Regions from separate parts of the Aeribacillus sp. FSL K6-2848 genome, predicted to be linked through region 1. Evidence: predicted binding sites of a transcription regulator. Region 1 holds the regulator's gene; each other region holds the start of a gene.

What was found. The regulator LexA, encoded in region 1, represses DNA repair genes until DNA is damaged. The targets are predictions, from matches to a motif close to CGAACATATGTTCG.
Region 2: the regulator LexA is predicted to act here: its motif matches at 4,177-4,190, upstream of recA (recombinase RecA).
Region 3: the regulator LexA is predicted to act here: its motif matches at 5,940-5,953, upstream of NSS70_RS13660 (Y-family DNA polymerase).
Region 4: the regulator LexA is predicted to act here: its motif matches at 5,276-5,289, upstream of NSS70_RS20655 (Y-family DNA polymerase).

Annotation. Positions count from the first base shown of each region.
Region 1 covers NZ_JBBOQQ010000001.1:2,267,754-2,275,320, forward strand. The annotation lists gene tkt (transketolase) at 1-1,718, opposite strand, end outside; gene NSS70_RS10985 (DUF896 domain-containing protein) at 1,790-2,020, opposite strand; gene NSS70_RS10990 (YneB family resolvase-like protein) at 2,096-2,746, opposite strand; gene yneA (cell division suppressor protein YneA) at 2,765-3,079, opposite strand; gene lexA (transcriptional repressor LexA) at 3,238-3,861, shown strand; gene gdhA (NADP-specific glutamate dehydrogenase) at 4,191-5,570, shown strand; gene NSS70_RS11010 (lysophospholipid acyltransferase family protein) at 6,303-6,887, shown strand; gene NSS70_RS11015 (LOG family protein) at 6,971-7,552, opposite strand.
Region 2 covers NZ_JBBOQQ010000001.1:2,461,957-2,469,523, reverse strand. The annotation lists gene ymfI (elongation factor P 5-aminopentanone reductase) at 1-40, shown strand, start outside; gene NSS70_RS11830 (DUF3243 domain-containing protein) at 114-371, shown strand; gene NSS70_RS11825 (YmfK family protein) at 518-1,312, shown strand; gene NSS70_RS11820 (helix-turn-helix domain-containing protein) at 1,328-2,215, shown strand; gene pgsA (CDP-diacylglycerol--glycerol-3-phosphate 3-phosphatidyltransferase) at 2,270-2,848, shown strand; gene NSS70_RS11810 (competence/damage-inducible protein A) at 2,867-4,126, shown strand; gene recA (recombinase RecA) at 4,266-5,306, shown strand; gene rny (ribonuclease Y) at 5,555-7,114, shown strand; gene NSS70_RS11795 (TIGR00282 family metallophosphoesterase) at 7,197-7,567, shown strand, end outside.
Region 3 covers NZ_JBBOQQ010000001.1:2,822,530-2,830,096, forward strand. The annotation lists gene cyoE (heme o synthase) at 1-821, shown strand, start outside; gene NSS70_RS13630 (DUF3886 domain-containing protein) at 1,180-1,389, opposite strand; gene NSS70_RS13635 (DUF2552 family protein) at 1,426-1,668, opposite strand; gene NSS70_RS13640 (iron-sulfur cluster biosynthesis family protein) at 1,679-2,002, opposite strand; partial or broken gene NSS70_RS13645 (class I SAM-dependent methyltransferase) at 2,212-2,992, opposite strand; gene NSS70_RS13650 (iron chaperone) at 3,393-3,764, shown strand; gene NSS70_RS13655 (YolD-like family protein) at 4,260-4,589, opposite strand; gene NSS70_RS13660 (Y-family DNA polymerase) at 4,628-5,884, opposite strand; gene NSS70_RS13665 (SDR family NAD(P)-dependent oxidoreductase) at 6,224-7,018, opposite strand; gene NSS70_RS13670 (MBL fold metallo-hydrolase) at 7,019-7,567, opposite strand, start outside.
Region 4 covers NZ_JBBOQQ010000002.1:34,598-42,164, forward strand. The annotation lists gene NSS70_RS20620 (type IA DNA topoisomerase) at 1-138, shown strand, start outside; gene NSS70_RS20625 (hypothetical protein) at 171-365, shown strand; gene NSS70_RS20630 (ArdC-like ssDNA-binding domain-containing protein) at 362-1,354, shown strand; gene NSS70_RS20635 (hypothetical protein) at 1,371-1,727, shown strand; gene NSS70_RS20640 (hypothetical protein) at 1,720-2,562, shown strand; gene NSS70_RS20645 (hypothetical protein) at 3,109-3,312, opposite strand; gene NSS70_RS20650 (YolD-like family protein) at 3,637-3,984, opposite strand; gene NSS70_RS20655 (Y-family DNA polymerase) at 3,981-5,183, opposite strand; gene NSS70_RS20660 (SIR2 family protein) at 5,571-6,431, opposite strand; gene NSS70_RS20665 (ParA family protein) at 6,424-7,464, opposite strand.

The DNA of each region.
Region 1 (7,567 bases):
TGTTGAGCTTTAATAGCTAATGCTACTTCTGAACCTGATGCAAGTAGAAGAGCATCCGGTTGATCCGATTTCGCCGGTGAAATGACATAAGCGCCTTTTGCAACACCTTCTTCAGCATTTTCTTTCGTACCTTTAATAGTTTCTAAATTTTGGCGCGTTAATACTAATGCAGTCGGTGTTGATTTAGATTCCAGCGCAGCCTTCCACGCAGCTCTTGTTTCATTTCCATCAGCTGGACGAATGACAGAAAGATTCGGCATTGCTCTCAAAGAAGCTAATTGTTCAATCGGCTCATGTGTTGGTCCGTCTTCTCCAACCGCTATGCTGTCATGAGTGAACACGTAAGTTACAGGGAGATTCATTAATGCTGCTAAACGAATCGCTGGCCGCAAATAGTCAGAGAAAACAAAGAACGTTCCGCCAAAAACACGTAAACCTCCATGCAGAGCCATACCGTTCAATGCTGCTCCCATGGCAAACTCTCTGACACCAAACCAAATGTTTCGTCCGCTGTAATCTTCCGCAGAAAAGTCTCCTGAACCTTTTATTGTCGTCTTGTTTGATCCAGCTAAGTCTGCAGATCCCCCAAAGAAATAAGGAACTTTTTCAGCTATTGCATTTAATACTTCTCCAGAAGAAGAACGGGTTGCAACGCTTTTTCCTTCTTCATAAAAAGGTAAAGATTGATCCCAATTTTCTGGCAATTCACCATTGATTGCTGCCTTTAACTCTTTTGCAAGTTCAGGATATTCTTTCTCATACTTTTCAAACAAATTATTCCATTCAATTTCTTTCTGCTTTCCACGTTCTTTTACATTTTTCTCAAAATGCTCATAAACTTCTGCTGGAACATAGAAATCTTCTTCAAATGTCCATGCATAGGCTTCTTTTGTCAATTTTGCCTCTTCTGGACCTAACGGCGAACCATGAACGGAAGAAGTGCCTGCTTTATTCGGCGAACCATATCCGATTGTTGTTTTTACTTCAATTAATGTCGGTCGTTGTTCATCCAATTTGGCTTCTTCAATGGCTTTCGAAATCTCTTCAATGTTGTTGCCGTCCTCAACGCGCAGCACTTGCCAGCCCATAGATTTAAAGCGCTCTTCTACATTTTCTGAGAATGATTTATTTAAATCCCCATCTAGGGAAATATCATTCGAATCATAAAGAACAATTAATCGTCCAAGCTTCAAGTGACCAGCTAAGGAAGCTGCTTCAGAGGAAATCCCTTCCATTAAGTCACCGTCACCGCATATGACGTATGTGTAATGATCAACAATATTGTATCCTTCTTTATTGTATGTAGCTGCTAAATGACGTTCTGCCATCGCCATTCCAACGGCCATTGCTATTCCTTGGCCTAATGGTCCAGTTGTTGCGTCAACGCCAGGTGTATGTCCGTATTCAGGATGTCCAGGTGTTTTGCTTCCCCATTGACGAAACGATTTAATATCATCCATGGAAAGATCATAACCCGATAAATGAAGCAAGCTGTAAAGCAGCATCGAACCATGTCCGGCAGATAAAACAAAGCGATCTCGATTAAACCAATTAGGGTTTTCAGGGTTAATGTTCATAAATTTCGTCCACAGCGCATAAGCCATTGGTGCGGCGCCCATTGGCATTCCAGGATGTCCGGAATTCGCCTTTTCAATCGCGTCAATGGATAATGTTCGAATCGTCATGATGGATAAATCTTGAATGGAATGAGTCACCATTATCATCCTCTCATCTGTATTTTCAGTTTATAATCTTATCTTTATTGTTGCAATAAGGCAACACCCATCCGTTAATGCAGCCTTTTATTTTTAAATTTTTTCAATTTTTCCGGTGTAACATCATTACCTTTCGGATCAATCACTGTAACATTTTTTAAGGTGTTTTGAAAATCCCAACGAAACGACTCTAAATATTCCTGCCTTAATTGCTGCTGCTCTAGCTTTTCCTCTTGCGTCAATCCTTCTGACTTAGACTTTTTAGATAGTTCATTAATACGGTTAAGTTTTTCTTTTGAAATCATAAGCTGAACCCCTTGTATATTTTTGCCGCGCTCTTTTATCATACTAAATGCAACCACTAATGACAACAATTATTGCTATGATTCGCCTTTTTCTGACAAAAATTGTTGATATCTGCGATGAACAGTAGCTTTTGAAACATCATAGCCGAATCCTCTTAATGTTGCCGCTATTTCTGAAAATGTCAGGCCGTTTTTCCGCAATCGGTCAATCTCCTCGATCGGAACTTCTTTTCGCTCTCTTTTATAGGAAGAATTTCTATTCTTTAAATTTTTTTCAGGCCTGTACCCATTTTGTATAGCTCTCAACATTCCCCGCTTTATTTTCAAATTATGAATTTTTCGTTGATATTCTTCCACAATTCCTATAATTTCAAGCACCATCGTGTCTGATTCAGACAGTTCCATCTCCCCGCGATGGGCAGCGGTGAAAATTTTCACGCCTTGTTTCAAAATGGAATGGACAATGGCGATTTTGGCATTTCCTCTGCCAATTCTTGTTTCATCCTGTATTAATACCGCTTCAATTTCTTTCTCCTCAATCAATTCCAGCAGTTGAAAAACCCCTTCACGATCAACATCATACCCGCTCGCTTTTTCTTCTATCACTTCAACAACTTCCATACCGTTTTCAGCTGCGAGCTTTAACAGCTCGTCTTTTTGTCTTTTCAAAGATGTTTCCTGCTCTGCCTTTTCAGTGCTGACTCTTGCATAAACGACTGCTCTCATGTTAAATGCTCCTTGCGGTTATTCTTTGTTTGCCAAATATTCAGCATTGTAGTATTTATTTTTTTCAATCGGAATGACGATTGTTTCCCCCGGTTTTACAACAAGGCTTTGGAGATTGTTTCGCTCCTGAACCCATTTTACAAACTCTGAATGAGACATATTGTCATATTCTTTATATTCATCAGCGATTTTCCACAAACTGTCCCCTTCCTTCACTTGAACCTCCATATAATGATCGAGCTCTTCCCTTTCTCCAGTATACGAAATCGCCAAAACTGCCGCCATGATGACAAGGAAAAAAGAAACGATGTAAGACCATGATAATTTATCCATTAAGAACCGCCCCCTGAAACAGAATATTTGTTCGGTTTTTGTTTTTAAGTATAAAAGGGAACACATGTTTCTGTCAAGCAAATATTCGAACTTACGTTTGCTTTTTTGGAAAAATCATGCTATAATCGACACAAATTGATATGACTGAGGTGCTTGACATGTCAACAAAATTATCTAAGAGACAACAAGATATTTTGAACTTCATTAAGGAGGAAGTAAAAAAGAAAGGATACCCTCCCTCTGTAAGAGAAATCGGCGAAGCGGTCGGTCTTGCCTCCAGTTCAACTGTTCACGGGCATTTAGCAAAGCTTGAGAGCAAAGGACTGATTAGAAGAGACCCCACAAAGCCGAGAGCCATTGAAATTTTGGACGATGATGGCAGCCACCTTCTAACAAACAATGTGATCAACGTGCCGGTCATCGGAAAAGTGACGGCTGGTATTCCGATCACTGCCGTTGAAAACATCGAAGAATATTTTCCGCTTCCGAATCATATTGCATCAGGTGATGATCAACTTTTCATGCTTGAAGTAGTCGGAGAAAGCATGATCGAAGCAGGCATTCTGGACGGAGATTTAGTTATTGTCAGACAACAGCAAACAGCCAATAACGGCGACATCGTTGTCGCGCTCACAGACGACAATGAAGCGACCGTAAAAAGGTTTTTCAAAGAAAAAGACTTTATACGGCTTCAGCCGGAAAACCCAACAATGGAACCGATTATTTTAAAAAATGTGACAATACTCGGAAAAGTGATCGGGCTATACCGTTCCATACACTGAATATTCGATGTCTCAAAACAGGTGAGGCATCCTTTTTCTTTTTATAAAATTTTCAACATTCCCTCTCTTAGCGATGTTAAATTTTTAAAAATGTTTTCTAATCAATATGTATGCAGACAAGCTAGATTCAATGAAACAAATTTCAGGCGCCTTCTCCGCGCCTGCATGCAAAGCTATTATGCAACAATTCTCAACAGTCATTGTTTTTTGATTTATTTTGTTGTAGAATTTTTTATTGTAGATTTCGCTTCCTTAGCCAGTGCCGGGATGATTTACTGAATTGTTTGAATTCTTCTAACTGCTTAAATTTTAGGTATAGGAGAGGTGCTATGAATCAATTACTTATGAAACAAAGTGAACTGGAAAATGCAAAGCAATATGTCAATGAAGTATTTCAATCCGTGCAAGAAAAAAATCCGAATGAGCCTGAGTTTCTTCAAGCTGTAAAAGAAATATTTGACTCGCTTGTGCCTGTATTTGCTCAACATCCTACATATATAAAGCACGGAATACTTGAAAGAATTGTTGAGCCGGAAAGATTGATCATTTTTCGCGTTCCATGGGTGGATGACGAAGGAAAAGTGCGTGTAAACCGCGGATTTAGAGTGCAATATAATAGTGCAATTGGGCCATATAAAGGAGGCTTGCGCTTTCACCCGACCGTCAACGCCAGCATTATTAAATTTTTAGGATTTGAACAAATCTTCAAAAATTCATTGACTGGGCAGCCGATCGGCGGAGGAAAAGGCGGATCTGATTTTGATCCGAAAGGTAAATCAGATGGGGAAATTATGAGATTTACACAAAGCTTTATGACAGAGCTTTACAAACATATTGGACCAGATATTGACGTTCCTGCCGGTGATATTGGAGTTGGCGCAAGAGAGATCGGATACTTGTTTGGCCAATATAAAAGAATACGCGGCGGATTTGAAGCTGGGGTGTTAACCGGAAAAGGCATTGGGTACGGCGGAAGCTTAGCGAGAACCGAAGCGACAGGTTATGGAACTGTTTATTTTGTTGAAGAAATGCTTAATGACCATGGATTAAGCTTCAAAGGAAGCACAGTTGTTGTCTCTGGTTCTGGGAACGTTGCCATATATGCGATTGAAAAAGCAACACAATTAGGTGCAAAAGTTGTCGCATGCAGCGACTCTGATGGCTACATTTTTGATAAAAATGGAATTAATCTTGAAACGGTTAGAAGGTTAAAAGAAGTTGAAAGAAAAAGAATTAAAGAATATGTAAATGAACATCCTCATGCAGAATATTATGAAGGCTGTTCCGGAATTTGGTCCATTCCATGCGATATTGCCCTCCCATGCGCTACTCAAAATGAAATCGATAAAAAAGCAGCTGAACTCCTTGTTTCCAACGGACTCAAAGCTGTTGGAGAAGGCGCCAACATGCCGTCTACATTAGAAGCGATCGACGTGTTTTTATCAAACAATATTCTTTTTGGACCTGCAAAAGCTGCTAACGCAGGCGGAGTTGCTGTTTCAGCATTAGAAATGGCTCAAAACAGCGCAAGATTGTCTTGGAGCTTTGAAGATGTCGACGCAAAATTACGTGATATCATGAAGAACATTTACCGAAATTGCGTCAACGCTGCAAATGAATACGGCTGCTCCGGAAATCTTGTCGTCGGCGCTAACATTGCAGGATTTAAAAAAGTCGCTGATGCAATGGTAGAACAAGGAGTCATTTAAAAGATAGAAAAATGGTCATTTCCATCATTTATTCTTTATAGTGAGTAAACATATATGATAATCGCTAAAGCTTTACCTAACCTGCTTTGGCGATTCATCATGCTCACTATAATACCCCATCTTAACTTGAGTGAATAGAAATTGACATCACACCGATCCAAATTCACTCTTCTTTATTTCCACGATTGGATCAAATTTTTCTCTATCAGTGTATCCCATTCAATGAGAGAATTGAAGTTTTATGTCAGATTATCTTACATATTTTTTTACGCTGATGCCTGGACTGATTGTCTCTTGCTTTTTAATTAAAAAAGACAGATTGCGCTGATGTTCGTTTTTCTGCTTCTTCTCTTCTTTACTCTCAATATTTTGTATCATTAAGTATAAAATTTATAGAAACAAAGTAACTGCTATTAAAATTGATTTTTCCAATTAAAACATTTTATTATTGATGTGGTTGCCCCTTTTATCCAGCGCCAACAACCTTCAGCACAAATACTTGTTCATCTAAAAAACACCGAATACGACCCGCCCTTCCTCCAAATGAAACGGCGGTATTTTCACTGACTGACTTTGGATAAGACGATTCGTTGACGATGTACTACCGACTTTACATGCATCACGTAAAAATGCTAAACTGAACGCAGACAAAATCGACATGCGCCCTAACCGAAAATACAGATCTTTTGCAACGCAAACATATTTCTGGAAGTCATTCGGGGGGGGAACAAAATGATTTATCATTTAGCAGGAAAACTTGCAATATTGATCATTAAAATTTTTAGTTTGCTAGAAGTCAAAGGCAAGCAGCATATTCCGGCAGACCATCGTTTTATTGTTACATGCTCTCATCGCAGCTGGGTAGATGTAGTCTTGCTCGCCGCAGCACTTTTTCCAATTCATGTCCATTATATGGCCAAAAAAGAATTGTTTCAGAACACGCTCATAGGTTGGTTTTTGAAAAAGATGCATGCTTTTCCAGTTAATCGTGAAAATCCTGGACCGAGCGCACTAAAAATTCCTTTGAAACTGTTAAAAGAAAATAAAGTTGTTGGAATTTTCCCGAGCGGCACAAGAACAGACGAGGAAGTTCCTTTAAAAAGAGGCGCGGTTACAATTGCGATGAAAGCCGGCGTTCCCATATTGCCTGCAACCTATCATGGTCCAAAAAGTTTAAAAGATTTTTTTGCCGGGAAAAAAGCTGTCGTTGCATTTGGCGAACCAATCTATTTAGAGAAAAATGCAAATCAAATTGATGATGCGCTTCAACAGCTTGAACATAAGCTGAAAGCTCTTGAAAAAAGCATAAACGACTAAACATTGACGTTTCTGATCAGCTTGTCATTTTTAGACAAACTGATCAGAAAGCTAAAGGCGAAGTAAAGTTCTGATATTTTCATTTATCGATCTAGTTCGATCCACTTATTTGTCTTCAAAGGCGGTTTGTACGCACGAAGTTTATCTATTAATATAGAGGGATTGTCTGCAAAAATCATAAACTGTTTATGCGTTTCAGGCATGAAGCCTCCCTCTACCGCATTCTCAATCATCTGTTTTACCGGCGTGTAATAGTCATCGATATTTAACAACGCCACAGGCTTTTCATGAATCCCAAGCTGCCCCCAGCTAACCGCTTCAAATATTTCCTCAAAAGTACCATAGCCTCCGGGAAGAGCAATGAACGCATCTGAAAGCTCTCCCATTTTTGCTTTCCGCTCATGCATATCATTGACTTCATAAAGCTGAGTGAGATGCTTGTGGACAACCTCTCCTTGAAATAAATTCGTCGGCATAACGCCCAATACGGTGCCTCCTAACTCTAATACGGTGTTTGCAATCACTCCCATCAGACCAATGCTGGAGCCTCCATATACGAGCTCAAGCCTGTTTTTTACCAATTCTTCTCCCAGTTTGATAGCTGCTTCTTTATACTTAGGATTTGTTCCCGGATTCGATCCTGCAAAAACACAAACACGTCTCATATTACCACTCCTGCT
Region 2 (7,567 bases), 190 kb from region 1:
AGGTCAGGTGATTGCTGTCAATGGAGGATGGTACTGCTGATTCCCTCTCCCGTATAAAAACTGCATGATCAAGGGAAAATAAAAATTGATTAAACGATAAAGGAGGGGAACATATGTCAGTATTGGAAAATTGGAATCAATGGAAAGATTTTTTGGCGGATCGCCTCCAGCAAGCAGAAAGCGGCGGATTGTCCCAAGAGGTTATTTCCAATTTAGCGTATGAAATCGGTGATTATTTAGCAAAGCAAGTGGAGCCGAAAAACCCTGAAGAAAAAATTCTTCACGATCTGTGGAGTGTCGCTTCAAAAGAGGAGCAACATGCAATCGCCAACATGATGGTGAAACTTGTTCAAAATGACAGCGTCCATTAGGATGTTTTTCATTTATTACTGTCAAGTTAGGGCACTTGGTGAAATGACCAAGATGCCCTTTATTTTTTCCTTGCAATTATCCTTTCTTCTTTATCTAAAATGATTTATTATAAATTTATAGGTGTGTTATTTGGGGGTCTTTGAAGGTGGAAAAAACTGAATGGTATTTAGAATATAAAATTCAAAAAAACCGGCCGGGGCTGCTGGGAGATGTTTCGTCTTTGCTCGGTATGCTGAACATTAATATCGTTACGATTAACGGCGTTGATGATATGCGCCGCGGGATGCTTCTGCGCTGTGAAACGATTGAACAAATTAAAAGGCTTGAATCTATTCTGAATACGATGGACAACATAACAGTGACAAAATTGCGGCAGCCTAAGCTGAGAGATCGTCTTGCTGTCCGTCATGGCTTTTATATTCAACGGGATGCAGATGATAAAAAGACGTTCCGTTTTGTTCGCGATGAACTTGGTATTCTTGTTGATTTTATGGCCGAGCTCTTTAAACAAGACGGTCATAAATTAATCGGCATACGCGGAATGCCGCGTGTCGGAAAAACAGAATCGATCGTAGCGGCGAGCGTCTGTGCGAATAAAAGATGGCTTTTTCTCTCTTCAACCATGCTGAAGCAAACTGTCCGGGAAAGGCTGATTGCTGATGAATACCGGACAGATAACGTGTTTATTTTAGATGGAATCGTCACGATGAAAAGAGGCTCTGAACAGCATTTGCAATTAGTTCGGGAAGTGATGCAGCTTCCGGCAACGAAAGTCGTGGAGCATCCAGATATTTTCGTTCAGAGCTCCGAATATACTTTGGATGATTTCGACTACATTATTGAACTTAGACATCACCCTGATGAAGAAATTACGTATGACGTTGTAGAAAATAATCATCAGCCGTTTGGCCACTCAATTTATAATGGATTTGATTTTTAGAAAGGTGGGTACGTTTTGAGCGAGTTAGGTAACCATCTGAGACAAGCTAGGCTGGAAAAAAACATCTCACTCGATGACTTGCAGGAAATAACTAAAATTCAAAAGCGCTATTTAATCGGCATTGAGGAAGGAAACTACTCGATCATGCCGGGGAATTTTTATGTGCGTGCGTTTATTAAACAATACGCGGAAGCGGTTGACCTTGATCCGGATGTTTTATTTGAGCAGTATAAAAATGAAATACCAAGTACATATGATGAGATACCTGAGAAATTGTCCCGCGTTCAAACGCATAAAGAGCTTCCAAAGCCGGCTTCCAAATTTTTAGAGCTGTTGCCGAAGCTTGCCGTCATCGCTGTTATTATTTTGGTGGCGATTATCGTTTGGGTGCTTTCCCAGCGTGGAAGCACAGATGAAGGCGTTCAGACGGAGGACGATACAAAATCCGTCAAAATAGAAACCTCTGGCGTGGAGCCTGAGAAAAAAGAGCAAAATAATATTGTCGATGAAAAAGACCGTTCGGTTGAAGAAACAGAACAAGAGGAGAAAAAAGAAGAGAACGCCGAAAATGAAACGAAGCAAACATTGACGGTAAAAGAAGTAAGAGGGAAAGAAACCATATATGAATTGTCCAATGCGGACAAATTGGTGATCGATATTTCAACCAATGGGAATTCGTGGATAGAAGTGAAGAACGGAAAAGGAAAATCGTTTTTTGCAGGAATGATGCGACAAAATGAGCAGAAAACGGTTGATGTAACAGCGGAAGAAGAAGCAAAAATCGTTGTAGGCGATGCTCGATTTACGACCATTCAAGTGAATGGAGAAGCCGTTTCTTATGAAACGGACCCGAATAAAATGGTTCGGCAGGATATTATCATTTTAAATAACAAGAATGAATAAGTCATCGTACGAGATGGCTTATTCATTCTTACTTTATGCTAGTGGAGGTACAAAATGAATTTGCCAAATCGAATTACTGTATCAAGAATTATGCTAATTCCAATATTTATGATTGTGATGCTTGGCGATTTTAACTGGGGAAATTGGTCGGTCGGTGAAGAAGTTATTCCTGTCAAACATGTCGTTGGCGCCCTCATTTTTATTTTAGCTTCGACGACCGATTGGATTGATGGATATTATGCGCGCAAGCTTGGACTTGTGACAAATTTAGGAAAGTTTTTAGATCCTCTTGCCGATAAATTGCTCGTTTCTTCAGCTCTCATCATATTGGTGGAAATAGGTGCTGCTCCGTCTTGGATTGTCATTCTGATCATCAGCCGTGAATTTGCCGTAACCGGATTGCGTTTAGTTCTGGCCGGTGAAGGAGAAGTCGTAGCAGCTAATATGCTCGGCAAAATAAAAACATGGACGCAGATTGTGGCTATTTCCGCTTTGCTTTTACATAATATACCTTTTGAATGGATTTCGTTTCCATTTGCAGACATTGCTTTGTGGGTTGCGCTCTTTTTTACCATTTTATCTGGATGGGACTATTTCATGAAAAATAAACACGCGTTTGTCAATTCGAAATAACCATGTGGAGGATATTGTATGAATGTAAATGCTGAAATTATTGCTGTCGGTTCAGAACTGTTGCTTGGACAGATCGCCAACACAAACGCCCAATTTATATCAAGAAAGCTTGCCGAAATAGGCGTAAATGTTTTTTATCATACGGTCGTTGGAGACAATGCTGAGAGGCTAGAGCATACGATCGAAACGGCAAAAAAACGGTCGAATTGCATCATTTTTACCGGCGGGCTCGGCCCGACAAAAGATGATTTGACGAAAGAAACGATTGCACGTATTTTGAATAAACGTCTCGTGATCGACGAGGCGGCGATGAAAAACATTGAGGATTTTTTTAAACGGACGAAACGGACAATGTCGGAAAACAATCGGAAACAAGCATTAGTTTTGGAAGGTTCTACTGTTTTGCCAAATCATTACGGAATGGCGCCAGGAATGGCGTTAGAGGCGAACGGAATTATATATTTGCTCATGCCGGGTGTTCCGAAAGAAATGAAGCCGATGTTTATCAACTACGGTGTGCCGTTTTTGCAATATCATTACGGGTTAAAAGAAAAAATCATCTCGCGTGTGCTCCGTTTTTTTGGCATCGGCGAATCTCAGCTTGAAACAGATATAGAGGATCTGATTGATCAGCAAACAAATCCGACCATCGCGCCGCTGGCAAAAGACGGCGAAGTAACATTGCGCCTGACAGCAAAACATGAAGATGAGTCGACTGCGCTGAAGCTGATTGACGAAACAGAAAAAAAGATTTTAAGCCGTGTTGGCCGATATTTTTATGGACACGGTGAAACTTCGATCCAAGAGCAGCTTATGAAGCTTTTAAAAGAAAAGCAATATACTATTTCGGCTGCAGAAAGTTTGACGGGCGGTCTTTTTTCCGAACAGCTGACCCATTTTCCAGGCGCTTCGAATGTTGTGCTTGGAGGAATTGTCTGCTATACAAACGAAGTGAAGCAGCATGTTCTTGGCGTGTCGGAAGAAACGTTGAAAACAAAAGGAGCCGTTAGCTCTGAATGTGCGAAAGAAATGGCGGAAAATATAAAAAAATTGACCGGCAGCAATATCGGCATCAGCTTTACGGGAGTGGCAGGACCTGATCCTTCTGAAGGAAAAGAAGTTGGGACTGTCTATATCGGTATTCAAATCGACGATCGGCCGACGGCAGTCTTTGAGCTTCATCTTTCCGGTACTCGGGAAGGGATCAGGCACAGAACGGCAAATTATGGCTGCTACTATGTAATGAATGTAATAAAGGAAATGGAAAACCGGTTATGAGCGTCTTCATCCGGTTTTTTAATTTTTATATAATAATGAAAATTAAAAAACGAATAAATGTTCCCTTTTTTCTTGGCAAACAGGAAAAAACACGGTATATTTATTTTGAAGCTATCAATTTTTTAAGGAGGAAATTGTATTGAATCATGATCGTCAAGCTGCCTTGGAAATGGCGTTAAAACAGATTGAAAAACAATTCGGAAAAGGTTCGATAATGAAGCTTGGAGAACAGGCTGAGCGAAAAGTTTCAACAGTTCCAAGCGGATCGCTGGCATTGGATGCAGCTCTTGGCGTCGGCGGATATCCTCGAGGTCGGATTATTGAAATATATGGACCGGAAAGCTCCGGTAAAACGACAGTGGCCCTTCATGCCATTGCTGAAGTTCAAGCTCTAGGCGGGCAAGCAGCGTTCATCGATGCGGAACATGCGCTCGACCCTGTCTATGCGCAAAATTTAGGTGTTAATATTGATGAACTGCTTTTGTCGCAGCCCGATACCGGCGAGCAGGCTCTTGAGATTGCAGAAGCTCTCGTTCGCAGCGGTGCAGTCGACATCATTGTCATTGACTCGGTCGCAGCACTCGTCCCAAAAGCGGAAATTGAAGGCGAAATGGGCGATGCGCATGTCGGATTGCAGGCGCGTCTTATGTCACAAGCGCTTCGGAAGCTTTCAGGAGCCATTAGCAAGTCGAAAACCATTGCGATTTTTATTAATCAAATAAGGGAAAAAGTGGGCGTCATGTTCGGAAATCCCGAGACAACTCCAGGGGGACGCGCGCTGAAATTTTACTCATCTGTCCGCCTTGAAGTGCGCAGAGCTGAACAGCTGAAACAAGGAAATGATATGGTAGGAAACAAAACGAAAATTAAAGTTGTCAAAAACAAAGTAGCGCCTCCTTTTAGAACGGCAGAAGTTGATATCATGTACGGGGAAGGGATTTCAAAAGAAGGAGAAATCATCGACCTGGGAACGGAATTGGATATTATACAAAAAAGCGGTTCGTGGTATTCTTACCAAGAGGAGCGTTTAGGACAGGGAAGAGAAAATGCAAAGCAATTTTTGCGCGAAAATCCGGATATTCGCGATGCCATTCAGCAAGAAATTCGCAAGGCATATGGCCTTGAAACGAATGAACCTGTGCAAGAGGGGCAGGAAACGTTCGAGCTTTTGGATGAATAATGTACGCACATCTTAGCGTAAGGCTGGCGGAGTAGCCGGTCTTATTTTTTTGGTCAAAAAAAGCCCCATCCTTTGTTCGACAAGATGAAAACTTGACAAGGGTTATTCCCACATTTAAAATGGATATGTATATTTTTTCATTTTTGCAATATATTTAACATATTTTTTTGGAAAATGTTATTGGGAGAGTAAATGTGTAATGCCGACACTTTCTTTGTGACAAGTTCATAGCAAGAGGAGGTGAAAGAATGGAACTCATTGAAATCATCTCCATTTTGCTTGGCCTAATCGTCGGTGCAGTTGTTGGTTATTTTGTTCGAAAATCCATTGCTGAAGCGAAAATAGCGGGTGCAAAAAACGCCGCGGAACAAATTCTTGAAGATGCTAAGCGTGAAGCTGAAGCAACGAAAAAAGAAGCGCTTCTGGAAGCAAAGGATGAAATTCATAAGCTTCGTTTGGAAGTAGAAAAAGAAATTCGCGAAAGAAGAAATGAACTTCAAAAACAAGAAAACCGTTTAATGCAAAAAGAGGAGAATCTCGATCGAAAAGATGAATCATTAGATAAGCGTGAGGCGATGCTAGATAAAAAAGAAGATTCTCTAAATGAAAGACAACAGCATATTGAAGAGATGGAAAGCAAAGTGGAAAAGATGGTGCAAGAAGGACAAATAGAGCTTGAACGCATTTCGGGTTTATCGCGTGAAGAGGCGAAACAAATCATCCTTGAACGAGTGGAAAAGGAACTTTCTCATGATATTGCTGTAATGGTGAAAGAAGCAGAAACAAAGGCGAAAGAAGAAGCAGACAAAAAAGCAAAGGCAATTCTTTCCCTTGCTATACAGCGCTGTGCAGCAGATCATGTGGCTGAAACGACCGTTTCTGTTGTGAATTTGCCAAATGACGAAATGAAAGGGAGAATTATCGGCAGAGAAGGAAGAAATATCCGCACTCTTGAAACGTTGACAGGGATCGACCTCATCATCGACGATACACCGGAAGCGGTTATTTTATCAGGATTTGATCCGATTCGCCGTGAAACAGCAAGAATTGCGCTTGACAAGCTTGTTCAAGACGGGCGCATTCATCCAGCGCGAATTGAAGAAATGGTGGAAAAATCGCGGCGGGAAGTGGACGAGCATATTAGGGAAATCGGAGAACAAACGACATTTGAAGTTGGCGTTCACGGTCTTCATCCGGATTTGATCAAAATTTTAGGCAGATTGAAATTTCGAACGAGCTATGGCCAGAACGTGCTGAAGCATTCAATAGAGGTTGCCTTTTTAACCGGATTGATGGCTGCCGAATTAGGTGAGGATCAAATCCTTGCAAGACGTGCAGGGCTTCTGCACGACATCGGAAAAGCCATTGACCACGAAGTAGAAGGAAGCCATGTTGAAATCGGCGTGGAGCTGGCAACGAAGTATAAAGAACACCCGGTTGTCATCAACAGCATTGCTTCCCATCATGGGGATGAAGAACCGACATCGGTAATTGCGGTTTTAGTTGCAGCGGCTGATGCTTTATCGGCAGCACGGCCGGGTGCCCGCAGTGAAACGCTTGAAAATTATATTCGCAGGCTTGAAAAATTGGAGGAAATTTCCGAGTCGTTTGAAGGTGTGGAAAAATCGTACGCCATTCAAGCAGGCCGCGAAGTTCGCATCATGGTAAAACCGGATGCAATAGATGATTTAGAAGCTCATCGATTAGCAAGAGATATTCGCAAGCGGATCGAAGAAGAGCTTGACTACCCTGGACATATTAAAGTGACCGTCATTAGGGAAACTCGTGCGGTTGAATATGCCAAATAAAGTGGTACATGAAAATGTGCCGCTTTATTTTTTTTTCAATTTATGCAAAACTATATAATAAACATTTAGAAAGGAATTCATCATGAAAGTTTTATTTGTAGGCGATGTGGTAGGAGCAAAAGGGAGAGAAATGGTTGAACAATATTTGCCGAAGCTGAAGAAAAAATATAATCCTGAAGTAACAATTGTCAATGGTGAAAATTCTGCACATGGCAAAGGAATAACTATGAAAATTTACCAGAAGCTTCTTTCATTGGGAGTTCAGGCAGTGACAATGGGCAACCATACTTGGGATAAAAAAGAAATTTTTGAATTTATCGATGAAGCAAAAGCGTTGGTTCGACCGGCTAACTTTCCTGAAGGCACACCAGGAAAAGGAATCGTGTACGTGGAAGCGGATGGAAAAGAGCTTGCAGTCATAAACCTCCAGGGAAGAACATTTTTGCCGGCAAT
Region 3 (7,567 bases), 550 kb from region 1:
CGATGTTGGCTGGATTGACATTGGCATTGTATACGTATCAGATCAGCCTGTTTGAGAAATTGCCGGAAATGTTATTTGCTTTGATTGGATCGATTTTCGTAATGGGTGCAGCTGGAGCTTTTAACAACTTATATGACCGAGATATAGATTCTATCATGGAAAGGACGAAAAACAGACCGACTGTGACAGGAGCAATAAAGCCTAAAACAGTATTATGGCTTGGAATCTGTATGTCTATTTTAGGAATTGCAGCTCTTGCATTAACAACTCCTCTAGCAGCATTCCTAGGGTTTCTAGGTTTGTTTTTTTATGTTGTCCCATATACGATGTGGAGCAAGAGAAGAACAATTTATAATACGGAAATTGGCAGTATTTCTGGAGCAATGCCCCCTCTCATCGGATGGGCTGCTGCTCATCCGGACGTGACACATCCAGCCATTCTTGGTTTGTTTGTGATTTCAATTATTTGGCAAATGCCTCATTTTTATGCTATAGCTATTCGCAAGCACGATGAGTATAAGGCTGCGAAGGTTCCTATGCTCCCAGTTGTCAAAGGTGTTAAAAGAACATATATACAAACGAATATTTATTTAATTATTTTAATTGCAGCAAGCTTTCTTTTTGGGCCTTTAAGCCTTGGTCTTATGCTAGTAGCCCTTCTTTTAAGCGTTCTGTGGCTTATGTTAAGCATTTTCGGCTATAAAAAAATGGATTCAGAGAAATGGGCAAAATCAATGTTTCTTTATTCTCTGTTTCATATGACAATCTTATTTTCAACTGTCATTATCTATTCTCTTGTGGGAATTCTTTTTCATTTATAAAAGAAAGTGTTTCTAAACAAATTCATGGCGGCATAATAAATGTTGGGAATTAAGGGGCTGTCCGATGAGTTCCTAAAATGAAGGATCGGGGAAAAATACTACTGTGAAGGACAAAAATAATCTAATAAAATTTGTAAATGTCCTTCATAGAGGCAATGAAGTCCAACAAGAAGCAATTGTATATGCTGAATGTCCGTCATACAACTTTTGAAGAACCTAATGAAGAAAAGTCCTTCATAAGACTTCTGGAGGATATAAACAAGACAGGAAAAATGGTCTATCCGATAAGTCCCTAAAATGAAGGGGCTCCAAAAAGTCAGTGAACCCTGACTTTTTGGACAGCCTCCTTTCCAGCTTTTTATTTAAAATCTTCCCATTTCAAGTCGCTTTCTGCGAGCAATTCAGCAAAGCTTTTCTGTTTTTCCCGCTTTTGTTCCTCTTTTCTTTTACGCTCCAATTCCAGTTTTTTTAATTTCTCCTTTTCTTCTTCAATTTGTTTTTTCATATCTATAAGCTTTTTCGCTTTTTCTTCGCCGATCTGATCTTTGAGATTCCATGCATCTTTCATGTTTTTTCCCTTCCTTTGACCAATGCATGCTCTTTTTTATCCTAATACATCGTGAATATTCTGCATGTTTTTTTCCATCCATGCAATTGCTTCATCGATCGTGGCAAACTCTTCCGCTTCAAACGTCATTTCATCTTGAATCAGCCACACATCCTTTTTTTCATATCCCATTCCTCCTACAGACCAATGCAGAAGGGTGTACGGATGATTGTCATGGAGAAAGGACACCCATGTTTTATTTAAAGCAATGTTCTTTAAAGAAGCTAGACGTTCCTTCAATTTTGTTCCCTCATTTCACAATGCAGCTCATTCTTGGATTGTAAATTTGCATTGGACTTTTGAGCATGAATATTTGTTTTTGCCCGTGATAATCGATTTGCAATTCATCATCTAAAAAAACAAGCTTTGATCGCTCCACGTACACCGGGACAAAATTTGTATCAATTTTCATATCATCCTCATCAAGATCTTTCACAAGCCAAAGAACAGTAACACCGCTCATGACACAGCCGCAGCCATCTGTATCATATTTCAGCTTTATATAGCGGTTTTCGTTCATTTCCAATATCTCTTTAAGCTTTGCTTTCGCTGCGTTTGTAAACGAAATGTTCATAGGCTAAAATCATCCTTTTTTAATTTTGCCTCCATTCTATCATATTTTAGCTCTCTCCGCTTATTGAAGCAGAATGAACATAACCGATTAACGTTTTTTAAACATTTATAGAGAAATATGGACAAACTATTAGCCGGGTTAGTTGAATAAAGCTGTTGTTTTTATTTGTGAGAAATCAGCGTTATTTTCACAAGCAAATGATGACACGTCTATTTTCTTCCAATCAATATCATTGCATTCCCTAATACTTTTTTGTTCAATAAAAGCTTTGGCAGTTTCATTACTTTAGCGAGTTTGTAGCTTTTCAATTCAGATACACCATGTTTCTTTAAGGAATTTAAGAGTTCTTTTTCATCCCCAAATATTTTTTCATCCATAAACAAATCTAAAAAGACAAATCCACCACCAGGTTTTAACACTCTTAATGCCTCTTTCATTACTTCTGTTTTATTTCTTTCATCTTTAACTTCATGAAATGTTAGACAACTTACAATTATATCGAATTCATCATTTTTAAAAGGCAGTTTTGTGGCACTTGCTTTCAGAAAATTTATTCGATCAGAAACCCCTTCAATTTCAGCGTTTCGTTGGCATTGATCTTTCGAATATTCCCAATCGTCGCCCCAATAATCAATTCCAGTTAATAGGGACTCAGGAAAAGCCTTTGCAAGTTTTATAATCAGTGAACCGCTGCCTTCCTATATCCAGTATTTTTCCTTGCCCATCCCAATTCACCTTGGCAACAATTAAGTCATGTATTTTTGACTGATAATTTCCCCCAAATGCTGCGAATTGGTAATAAGAATAAGAAAGGATAAATGTAATATAAATTAATGGTAACGCTATAATACCTGACAAAACTCGCAGATATAAATTAATAGGTAAGAATGTCAACAAAATGAATAAAAGTGAAAAAAGCAAAAAAATTAGTAGTTTATTCATTCGAATCCAAGTTTGATACCTAGCATTTGTTTTCAAGTTATCAGCCATCCTTAAATCATTAAACTGATTACCGTAGCAATTCGGTCATTGAATTGCTACGGCTCGTGTAGTTGACTAGCGAAAAGATACAGCATAAATTAAACTAATATTCATTTAATTTGGTGCTGTACCCTTTCCTTTCGTTTAAGTAAATTGTTTCACAATATCATGGTTTTATCAATCTTTATTATAATTTGCTTTAAATGATCGAACCTTTTTTAACTCTACATTCGGATGGAAAATTTCAAACTAATTTGCATTTTAAGCCATTTTGACTATTCAGGTTGTAAAATATATAGTGGAAATAGGTGTTGTTTAAGAACTTGTCTGAGCGGTTCTGTGAGGAGTTTTAACGACGAATGGGTTTGAGGAACTTCTCTGAACGATTTTTATTTTAGGAGGAAATAACATGGAAGTTTTTGCAAAATATTTAGCAGGTATCGATAACCCCGACCACCGCGACCGAACAGAGGAAATTTTGGCGTGGGTTGCTAATAAATTTCCAAATTTGAAACCGCAAATCAAGTGGAATACGCCAATGTTTACCGATCACGGCACATTTATCATCGGCTTTTCCACAGCGAAGCATCATTTGAGCGTTTCACCTGAAGAAAAGACAATGATGCATTTTGCCGATGAAATCGCCCAAGCTGGCTACAGCGCTACCAAAGGCTTGTTTCGAATTCCGTGGAATGAGCCGGTAAATTACGAGTTGCTGGAGAAAATGATTGAATTTAATATTCAGGATAAAGCAGACTGTTCAACTTTTTGGCGGAAATAGAATAGGATAGCCCTTAGAAAGCCTGTGAGGGCTTCTGAGAGGCTTTAAGAAGTTGATAGCTACAAAAACGCTTTTTCTTCATGCCCCAACACTCTTGTTGTGGACGCCCTGACACAGCTAATGTCAAAGTTTGGGGTGCGTCCTTTTTTAATAAGTGTAAATTATTACAGGAGCTAAGAAAATAATTCTCTTACTTATTCCAGAAAATGACCCTATAGTGGCAGAGTGAAACTTAATTGTTTTTAGTTAACCGTGAATGTCACTTATTCACTAACGGGTGCTTTTTTAGTGAAAGAAAAATTAATTGATTTTAAGATTGAGATCATGTTTTAGTTATTCCATTATAGGACGCCGATGGTAGAGTAGCAAAAAGCCCAATTTCTCAAATTTTTAGAAATTGGGCTGTTAATTATCGTCATTTTCTAAGCGTTGTAAATCTGCATTTTCCTGACCTTACGCTACCCCTATTAAATTTGTATTTCTAATGCTGTTTTCTTAGTATTGCTCAATTTCAATAATATCTCCTAATTTTAAAACATGTTTTTTAGTCAAGTAATCAACAATTCGTAATTCTCTTTTTAGCTGATCGATATAATGAATATTGCCGACAAGCTTCTTTATTTCACCTTTTTGATAATAGGTGAATTGTAGAGTAATGTCCTCTTCCATAGCCTCACAGATAACTTCATTAAATTCTTCATATTTTTGTTCATCTAAAACCGGTTTTTCGACTTTATCTAAACTTTCATTGTATTCCCTTAGTAATTTCACATGCTCGGGCAGCATCATAGCTGTCCATTTTATGCTTCCACGATCCTGAATCATTGTTTATCCCATCCTTTGCTTTCTTTTCTTCATATTCGTTACGCATAATGCCCGCCGATCAGCTTGTTGCGGTGAAGACTCGTTCCTGCCTTCGTATACGAAACAGCGCGCAGCAGTGCATTGGAGCCGTGCTTGTTCCGAATCGCATCCATTACATATCCTAAACGATGCTCTTTTATGCGGTTCGGCCTAAACAAATCAAGCTGCATGCCGCTGTCTTTTTCCACGTTGGAAAGAGAGATGGAAATTTTTCTGACTGTCTTCCCCTCATAAAAACGATCAAACAGCAAAAGGCAGGCTCGATAAAGATCCATCGTAATATTTGTTGAGACATCCATCGTTTTTGAACGGTAAAATCCTCCTCCGCCTTCCTTTTGGCTGTAGCCGATTCCAAGGCTGATTGTTCTCCCCGCCATCCGGTGTTCCCTCGCTCTTTTTGCCACTTCCTCGCACATTTCTAAGATGACGCATTTCACCTCTTCGGGGTCCGGATAGTCGCGAAGCAATATTTGATTTTTTCCAAAACTGATTTGCCCCAGCATAATCGGAGAGCCTATGTCGGAAAGATCTATTCCCCATGCGTGGTAATAAAGCTGATTCCCCATGACGCCGAACTTCTTTTCAAGGAGCTCTAACGGATAATTTGCGAGCTGACCGACTGTAAAAATTCCCATTCGATTTAACGTTTTTTCAAGTCTTGCCCCAATCCCCCACATCTTACGCAACGGCTTGATGCTCCACAGCTTCGTTTTGACATCATCATACGTCCATTCCGCTATACCTTTCTTTTTCGCCTCCAAATCTAGACAAAGCTTCGCCATCAATATGTTTGGACCGATCCCAACCGCGCATGGGAGAGAAAATTCATTTCGTAAATCTTCCACAATTTTTTCGGCCAGACTATGCGCATCCCCCCAAAGTCTTTCTGTTCCATCCGCAGTAATAAAACATTCATCTACGCTGTAAACATGGATGTTTTCTTTCGGAACATAGCGGTTCAGCAGCCGAGTAATTTCAGCAGAAATCCGTAAATACGTCGCCATTTTCGGAGTGATGAGGCGGATGCGGGGGTCGTTTGGAATTTGAAATAAGCGGGATCCGGTTTGAATTCCGAAATCTTCCTTCAGTTTTGGTGAAGCGGCCAATACAATGCTTCCTGTCCGCTCTTTGTCCCCAACGATAGCAATGTGGGCTGTTAAAGGATCAAGCCCAAGTATGACCGCCGCACAGCTCGCATAAAAGCTTTTCATATCGATGCATAATATATGCCGGTTTGGAAACGATTCATAATTCATTCCATCATCCCCTCATGAGAATGTATGTTCGGTTTTATTTTATTTTTATTGTATGGGAATATACGTTCGATTTCAATGGGAATTTGCGCCATTTTTCGCGGTACAAAAGAAGCATAACAACGAAGTACGGCATCGAAAAACAGATATTAAGCTTGGAAAGCTTATTCAAAATACAGCCGCGTTTTTTAGAAGATTTAAGTTGGAGACAAATCGGTGAAAGAGCTGAATTTTTTGTCAAAATAAAAAGACGCTTGACGCGCCTTTTCAGAAGTGAGAGCGGAGATTTTAGCGAAAAGTCCGCCTTCAGCTTTCTGTTCATTTCCTGCATCATGCTCCCGGTCATTTTTGCCGAAACAAATTTCCGGCAACTTTTTCAAATAGGGAGGGCATAAGACGATAAACAAGCCCGCCAAGCTCCATCCAAACAGGCATATTAATTTCCCGTTTATTTGTCAGCATCACGCTCACGATTTTTTGTGCAACAGCTTCCGGATTAAGCATCCAGCGTTGGACGTTTTTCACATAATCCCCTGACGTATCGGCAAGATTGAAAAAATCCGTTTCAATTGGACCCGGATTGACAGATGTTACAAAAATCCCGCGGTCCGCCACTTCCATCCGCAAGCTGTTCGTAAAGCCTAAAACAGCATGTTTTGTAGCAGAATAGATGCTTGATTTCGGAGTAGCTATTTTGCCAGCCTGAGAGGCGACATTAATAATATGCCCTTCCCGTTGGGCCAGCATCTTCGGAAGAACCAGCTTTGTCGCAGCAATTAATCCGAACACATTTACTTTAAACATTTGCTGCATCTCTTCGAATGTTGCTTCCTCTGCATTTCGAAAAATACCAAAACCAGCATTATTGACTAAAACATCCACTCGGTCAAAATTCTCTGTGATGTCCGTAAATACTTCGGAAACTGCGTCAAGGTCACTGACATCCAGTTCGTAATATGTACAAGAAATAGAGTGAGAGGCTTGAAGCTCATCCGAAAGTTTCTTGAGACGATCCTTCCTCCTAGCCAGCAAAACTAAATGTCCACCGCTTTCTGCAACGATCCTTGCGATTTTTTCCCCGATCCCGCTCGATGCCCCCGTAATAACTACCAATCGATCTTTAAGCCGCGAATTCATTTATTTGTCACCTCTTCGTTGCGCGGAAAAAAGTAAAACGCCATTTTCTATTCTTTTGTTAATTTTTCCATATTGTTCTAAATAATCAAGCTGAGCAACAGTTTCTGATATAGCAAATAAAAGCTCTTGTTGATAAGCAGACGGAAAAAGAAGCTTGCAAAGAGCAAACACCGTCATTTCCTGTTTTTCTAAATGCTTTAATACGGTGAGCGCGCGTTCATGCTGTTTGTCTAAACGGTTCCGAATCAACAGGTGAGGATCGAAAAATTCATCTTTATGACCCGGAAAGACAACAGAAATCGGAATATGCAAAAGCTTTTTCAAAGATTCATTATATTGCAGCTGAGGTTTTGGACGCTCTTTTCCTTCATACGGCATTTCAAGAACAGGATTGGAGGAAATGGTTTTCAGCAAATGATCGCCGCCGATCATTCGGCAGTCTTCCTCATTGTACAAAACGATATGGCTTTGGGCATGTCCAGGAGTCTCAATGACTGTAAACCCAGGCATCCCGTCTATTTCATCTCCTTCTTGAATGGAGGAGGTCAG
Region 4 (7,567 bases), on a different contig from region 1:
AAAAACATCACTAAGACACACGTTAAGCAGCTTTGTGAAAAGGGAAAAACCAATAAGATCAAGGGATTCAAAGGGAAAAAGTCCTTTGACGCCTATTTGACACTCCAAAAAGGGGAAATCCAGTTCACATTCCAATAAACCAAGACCATTTGAAGAAAGGATGACCAATTATGTACGAGTACCACGAAATCCTGGGCAGCGAAAAGCCGATTTATCGCACTAAGCCGCCGGGTCTTAAGACCCTTTTTGAGATTCCTTCAGGAGAATTTCTCATTGATTATGAGATAGTAGGGTATCTGGAATATGAAGAGAACGGGAAAAAACTGTATGAGCCACTGTACGCCATAGTGAGGGATGAATCGTGAGTTATTACCAACAATCGAATGAATACAAAGAAAAGCTGAACAAAATCCAAAAAGAAGTCGATCAAGCCATTGAACGCCTTTTCAAGAACGGAGAGTTTCAACGATACTTGGAGGTGGTTGCGCGGTTTCCAAAGTACAGCCTTCACAATGTCATGATGATTTTATCACAGAAACCAAATGCCACGTTGGTTATGGGATACAAAGCGTGGCAGGAGCTTGGCAGACACGTTCAAAAAGGCGAAAAGGCCATTAAGATTTTTGCGCCGATCTTCGAGAAGAAGTTGCAACCCAAAATTGACTCTGAAACGAACGAGCCTGTCCGTGATGAAAAGGGGCGAACAGTGATGGAAAAGAAAGAAATTCTAAAAGGCTTTCGCTTTGTCAACGTCTTTGATATTAGCCAAACCCAAGGAAAAGAGCTGTTTGATATCCGAAAATTGATTCGTGAAGATTTAAAGGAAAGTGAACGCATTCAGTCGCTTTACAAGCATTTTCTGGCTCATTTGAATAAAAACAGAATTGAGGTGAAAGAAGAGGTATTGGACGACCCGAATACAAAGGGGTACTATGATCGAGCAAAGCACCTTATTCGTATTAATGCGTCTGTTGAAAATACTTCATTGAAATTCAAAACGCTCATTCACGAATACGCCCACGCTCAATTGCATCATAAAGACAGTGACATGCAAAACTTGCCTAGAGGACACAAAGAAGCACAAGCTGAAGCTGTTGCATTTATCGTCTCCAAATATTACGGATTGGACACAGAACCATACAGCGCTGGATATATTGCGACCTGGGCTAAAGACATTCAGTTGGCGAAACAGGCCATGAAAGAGATTCAGCATGTCGCCCAGGGTATTATCCAAGAAATTGACGAGTTGATGAAAGAACGAATCAAAGAATTGCGTCAGATGCATGAGTCATCTAAAGATCAAGACAAAAACAATAAAAACGAAAAAGATAAAGAGATGCAGCTGCAACGTTAATAATGAGGTGATGAATATGGAAAAGACAAAACCGTTCTGTAAAATGACCCCAGACGAATATTATGATTTTTTATGGAGTTACACGACCTTTGATAAAACAAGAGAGCAACTGATCGAAGACTTAGAAATTACGGAGGAAGAAGAAAAGTATCTTGACGAGGCCTTGAACTATTTAAAATCAAGGGTGGAAATCCATGAGAAAGAGGGACGTCCGAATCCTTCGTATGCTTTTTACTTAGTTGAGTATTTAGAAGAAGCTGTAGATGAAGGAGTACCAGAAGAAACAGTGAGAGAGATCGAAAAAGCGTTGGACGAAAACGATGAAGAAAAATTAGCCGACGCCGTAAAGAAAGCGTGGGGAATCCGTGAATAAGAATGATTGGATGTCCATTCGTACAGGAGATATTGTGTTAGTGAGGGACTATCCCAATCTTCAATATAAAGAAGCACACGCCGCCCCTACGAAAACCCGTTTTGCTGTTGTGATCGGAAATTTCAGGGGCGGATACGCCACTCTTCCTGCCCACGCCATTGTTACTAAAGGAGGAAAAACAGAGCAGCCCTATTATCGATTAAAGGAAAACGAATTAAGAGTACCTGCCAATATTATTAGCGATCGATCTGATATTGCTTTAAAAGGGGTGATTAAAGCTCATCGTTTTCCCCTTATCCGAAAGGAACAAATGATATTAAAAGTTGGCAGCTTGCCCTTAGAAACGAAGATACAATTAATTGATATTCACGAAACGATCAGGAATCGCCCGATTCATGTTCTTGAAATGGAGAAAGAAAATCCTTATTATGCAAAATTCATGGGTTTTTTCAAAGAAGTCACACTGGCCGAGAAAATGCAGTTTATGCGAGATGATCGCGGGAATCATCAATACGAGTTTGTGAGAAACGAAGAATTTAGAGTGAAGGCGATTCAATTGTTGGAAAAGAGGAATCATTTACATATTCTATCCGTACAGTTAGAAGGAGATAAAGGCACTTTCACGCACACTTTTGCCACAAAGAAATCGTTGCAAGAAATTCGAGAAGACTGGAAAGAACCGAAGAAAGCCAAGGAATGGATTCGGGAGGATGTGAAATTTTATGCTTTATGGAAGAATCCGTTCTTGCAATTAAAACCTGACCCACAACCCCATCCCGATAAATATCAATCATTAGAGAAATTCCGAGAAAGATCAAGCGTACTAGAACGATAAGAGAGGTTCTTTCGCTATAAAAGCAATATTCTTTAGTCTTGTCCTGGCGCATTTTTAGGCCGTTGCATTTAAAAAAATGGAACAGGCTAAAAATGCGTTTTATTTTTTACCTCCTTCCCAAGGACGCTTCTTCCTTTGCCTCACCCCATTGTAATTTTTGCTTGTTAGGCGCATAAAGGACCTGTGCTCTTCGGACGGCTTGCGGGAAGCTTCATATATAACGAAAACGGTTTTTCTTTCTACTTGTCTATGTTAAATTTTTCCTAAATTTTTTGTGCTTTTGTCTCTCATCATTCATTGAATCGCATCATACATTAAAGAATGTGATGGATAGTTGCCAAAAATTTTGTCCACAAATGATTAACGTTTTATGAAGATCAGTAGTAAACTTATGAAGATCGGGAGCATAAAATAATAGTTTATGCTAATATTTATTTTAGAGAATAATAGAATAAATAGATAAAAAAAAGAGCTACTCTGTTATCGAGTAGCCGAAAGTAAAAGGTTGAGTTTCACAGGTTTCAAAAGTTACAGAGCACAAAGGTATTACAGTTTCACCAATGTGTACATCACAACAATTAGGCTAATCATAATACACCCTTTCAGTACTTTTGCTTGCGGCAGAGCAAAAGCATCCTTAATGGGTGTATCGGGGTGCTGAACTAAGTGTGTGATTATCTCATACAAGGCACTTCCAGCTATCCCCATTATTAGTCCAGAAAGTAATGTAATGAGTGTAGTATCATTCATAATTCTCCCTCCTTTCATTATTAATTTATATGAATAATTCTCGTAAAAATAAAAAATCGTAAAAAATATTGGTTATTTTTTCTTTATTTGTGAATATTTATCTATTTACACCATGCCATATTGACTATAAACAACCGATATATAGTATGGTTTTTTGGTTAGAAACTACTATATATTGTTTTGTTGATTATTTAGAACATAGTTTTAAATAATATATTTCTATATAAAAAAATCGTACGAATAAAGAAGAAACTGATAATCGGAGAAAAGAAATTGTAGATTTAACGAATGAGCTGTTTGAGGATGGACAACAACAAGCCCCTTTCAAGGTGAAGAAGGGGCTGTTTTTATTTCCTTAATCGATGAAACGTGGATATAATGGATTTTCCCACTGTCTTTTTCTTTGAATCGCAATGTTTGATTTAACTGATCGTAGTAATGAACACGACCAATGACGCAATATAAACGATAATTATATATGTATTGAATCGAGAGATAAGAAGCAAACTCCATCGCCTCGAAAATGATCCGATTCCATTCTTCATATTGTTGCTCGTCGTGATGGGAGGGATGGATCCGCTCTTCTTTTTCACGAAGTTCCTTTAGCATTTTGCGGTGTTCTGGCATTAAAAAGGGCGAGTATTTGATGATTCCACGATCGCGATGGTTCATGCCTGATGCCCTCCTATATAGCCGGTGCGGATGCGGGCGACGCTTCCAGGTGTATAACTGACTGCGCGCAACAGCGCATTTGGACCAAATTTGTCGCGAATCGCATCCATTGCTTTGGCAAGAGCGCGTTCCTTCGTTCTATCTTCAAAAAGGGACAACTGCAAACTTTCCTCGTCCATTAAATTTCCCAGGGATACATGAATAACGCGCACGCTTCGCCCGTCATAAAACTTATGGAAAATCTGCTTGCAGACGCGGTAGATATCCATCGTTAAGTTTGTAGCGGTATCAAGGGTGACGGACTGATGGAATCCTCCTTCATTATGCGAATAGCGCACGCTAAACGAAACGGTGCGTCCTACTTTACCGATTTCACGCGCTCGTTTTGCTACTTCCTCACAAAGTTCCAACACAACTGTTAAAATTTCGTTTTCCTTCCAGTAGTCGCGCAGTAATGTAATTACTTTTCCGATACTTTTTTGAGGGAAGGTCCTTGCGTCGATAAAAGGAGGGCTTAAGTCAATTCCCCAAGCATGATAGTAAAGCTGTTCTCCTATTACGCCAAACCGTTTCCGTAAGCGATCCAAGGAACTGTTTGCCACGTCTCCAAGAGTGTACATTCCCATATTGTTCAGATGTTTCTCCATTCTGTTGCCAATGCCCCAAATTTCCCGCAATGGAACTGGCCATAATTTTTTCGGTACTTCTTCATACGTACATTCAGCGATGCCTTGTTTTTTGGCGTATACATCCAGTACGACTTTGCTGATGAAACGGTTTGGGCCGATGCCAATGCAAGATGGAAGACCGAATTTATTCCAGATCGCGGTGCGTATTTTTTTGGCCGCTTCCATGGGGGATCCATGTAACTTTTCCGTACCGTCTAGGGTTATCCAGCTCTCATCAACGCTGTACGTGAGAATCGCTTCAAAAGGGACAAAGGTGGAAAACAGCTCTGTAATTTGAACGCTGATTTCCAAATACCGCTTCATACGGGCGTTAAAAATATGGATATGGCGACGGCAAGGCACTTCATATAGACGGCTTCCTGTCCTGATTCCGTAATCCTGTTTCATTTTCGGAGACGCAGCTAGAACTACACTCCCACTTCGATTTTTATCAGAGACAACGACGACATAATCTTCTAGAGGATTCAGTCCATGATCGACGCATTCGCAGCTGGCGTAGAAACTCTTCATATCGATTCATAAAATTTTATTTTTTGGCAGACAAGAAATATCGAGCAGCATCGACGCAAAGACCTCCTTTATAAGAACACATGTTTGGTTTACGAATATATGTTCTTATATTTTGTGAAAGAAGTCAAGTGGAAACTGGGGAAAGAAGGAGATAAGCAGGGAGAGGAATTGTTAGACAAAAATAAGAAGACCGGATTGCTCCGGTCATTCCCATTCGTAAGGATCCCAACGATGCGCTTTTGCAGAGACCGTACCTTTAAAATAGTAAGCTGATCAGTTGCATTTTAAAAAATCGTACGCTAAGGCCCTGATCTCATAAAAAAGCCTCAGAAGCGGTTGCTATGCGAACACTTTTGGGACGGTCTCTTTTTTTTCTAAACCTTGCATCTATGGTATATTACGTTCTTCTCTCAAACCTAAAACTAAGTTTTTAAGTTCTTCAATGTTCTCTTGGAAATTATCGTAGCTCGGTCCATATTCTAGACACCTAACATTATATGTATCCTCCCAATGTTTAACTATATGTTTTGATATTCCCTCTTTTATAACAATGTAATGAGGAGCTGCACTACTTGACGTATTTCGTATTGATTGCAACACTAGATTAATATCTGGATCATTTAAACTATATCCAAGAAATAATACAGTGTGAGTTTGGAAAAGTGCCTTTAGTAAAGAATAAAAATCTGGATATTTTTCTTGAGCTTGATAGTATTGTTTGGATGTAAATATTATTTCATCTGTATCATCAATTGACCCGTGCGCTTTAATAATCACATTTTCCGGAGATTTTATATTTGCAATGATTGATTTTGTTTTTTGATAATCATATATTACATAATGTGATTCTTTACAAAGATTATCATAAATTTTATCAAAATTTGTTGTAATCACAATTTTGCTATCTATCTCCTTAATTGCTTTATGTACAGAAGATGGTTTAAATTTCCCTCTTGAGAATTTATCCTTTAAATATTTACTAAATGCTCCTGAATCACATAAATCATAAATTGCTTGTAATGCTAGCAGGTAATTTTCTTGATCTATCATTTTATTAATAAACTCCAAATCTTCTGGTCTTGCATTATTAATCAAATTTTTTATGTTCTTCAGAAACTCTCCCCATGTTTCTGGAGATTTCCCTTCGTCATTTACAGCTGTAGCAGACACTCCTGAGCCTAAAAACAATATTGCCCTTCTATATGCTATTTCTTCTATCAAATTTTCTGGCCAAACTATCTTACTCATCTTTATCACCAATATTTCTTAAGAAGTTCAAAGCTATTTGATGAATAAACTCTGTATATTCAGCAACACTACTAGTTTGATTACCTCTTATACCACTTTTATAGTCTAGATTAAAGATTGGCATATTTGAGGTCTGAGAAAGCGGCACTATACTATATACATAAGGTATATCACCTAACTTAATATCCTCCTCGTTTATATGGCTAGGGATAAACCTTCCTAAATATCTTAAAATTGTACCGTGCATGTCTTTAATTACTTTTTCATAGGCTTGTACAGGTCTGACTTTACCTTTAAATTTCCTTTTCGAATACTGTTGAATAGAATATCCGATAAATCTGGTATACTTTTTAACGTCTGTGTTTATTAAGTATTTTTCACTAAAAGTCTCTAAATTAAAGCTGGAATCACTCTTTTGTAAATTGTTTAATGCATCTGTATATAACTCCATCCATCTAGTCATCCATGTACCAATATTTTCTATTCCTAATAAACTAAATATGTCAGATCCCATTGGTGTAAAAAAGTAGTCTGTATTAAGAAGAATACTTCTATTCAACGCCCCCAAAGAAGGTCCCACATCAATAAATACATAATCATACTCTGAAACCCAAGGCTTTAATTGATTTAACCAATTTAACTTTCTTAACTCCCCTTTATCCTGTCCAAGAGTACCATTCCAACTACGACTCATTAGATCGTCTATAATAGCAAGCTTAGGATGTCCAGGTATTAAATCAATTTTATAATGATTTTCTTCTTTTTTAACTGGAATACCGCAGTTTTCCAACCTAGGTTCGCCTTCATCCATATTTTCAAAATAGTTAAAAATAGTCTTATGAATCGGTTTTTCACCATAGTATTCATCCCATTTATCTTCTGGTATTATTAACTGAGTTGAATTAGACTGAGGATCTAAATCTATTAAAAGAACTTTTTTATTTAGTTTTATACTTAGGTAACTTGCCAAATTTACAACTGTTGTTGTTTTACCTACTCCACCTTTGTTATTAAAAAAAGTAATTACTTTCATAATAGGCACTCCCACTATTTAAACATTTTTCCTTATTGCAGAATTATATTATTTTTAATTCCAAATTTAAATACTGTCCCCCATTTACTTATGATACAGTTCA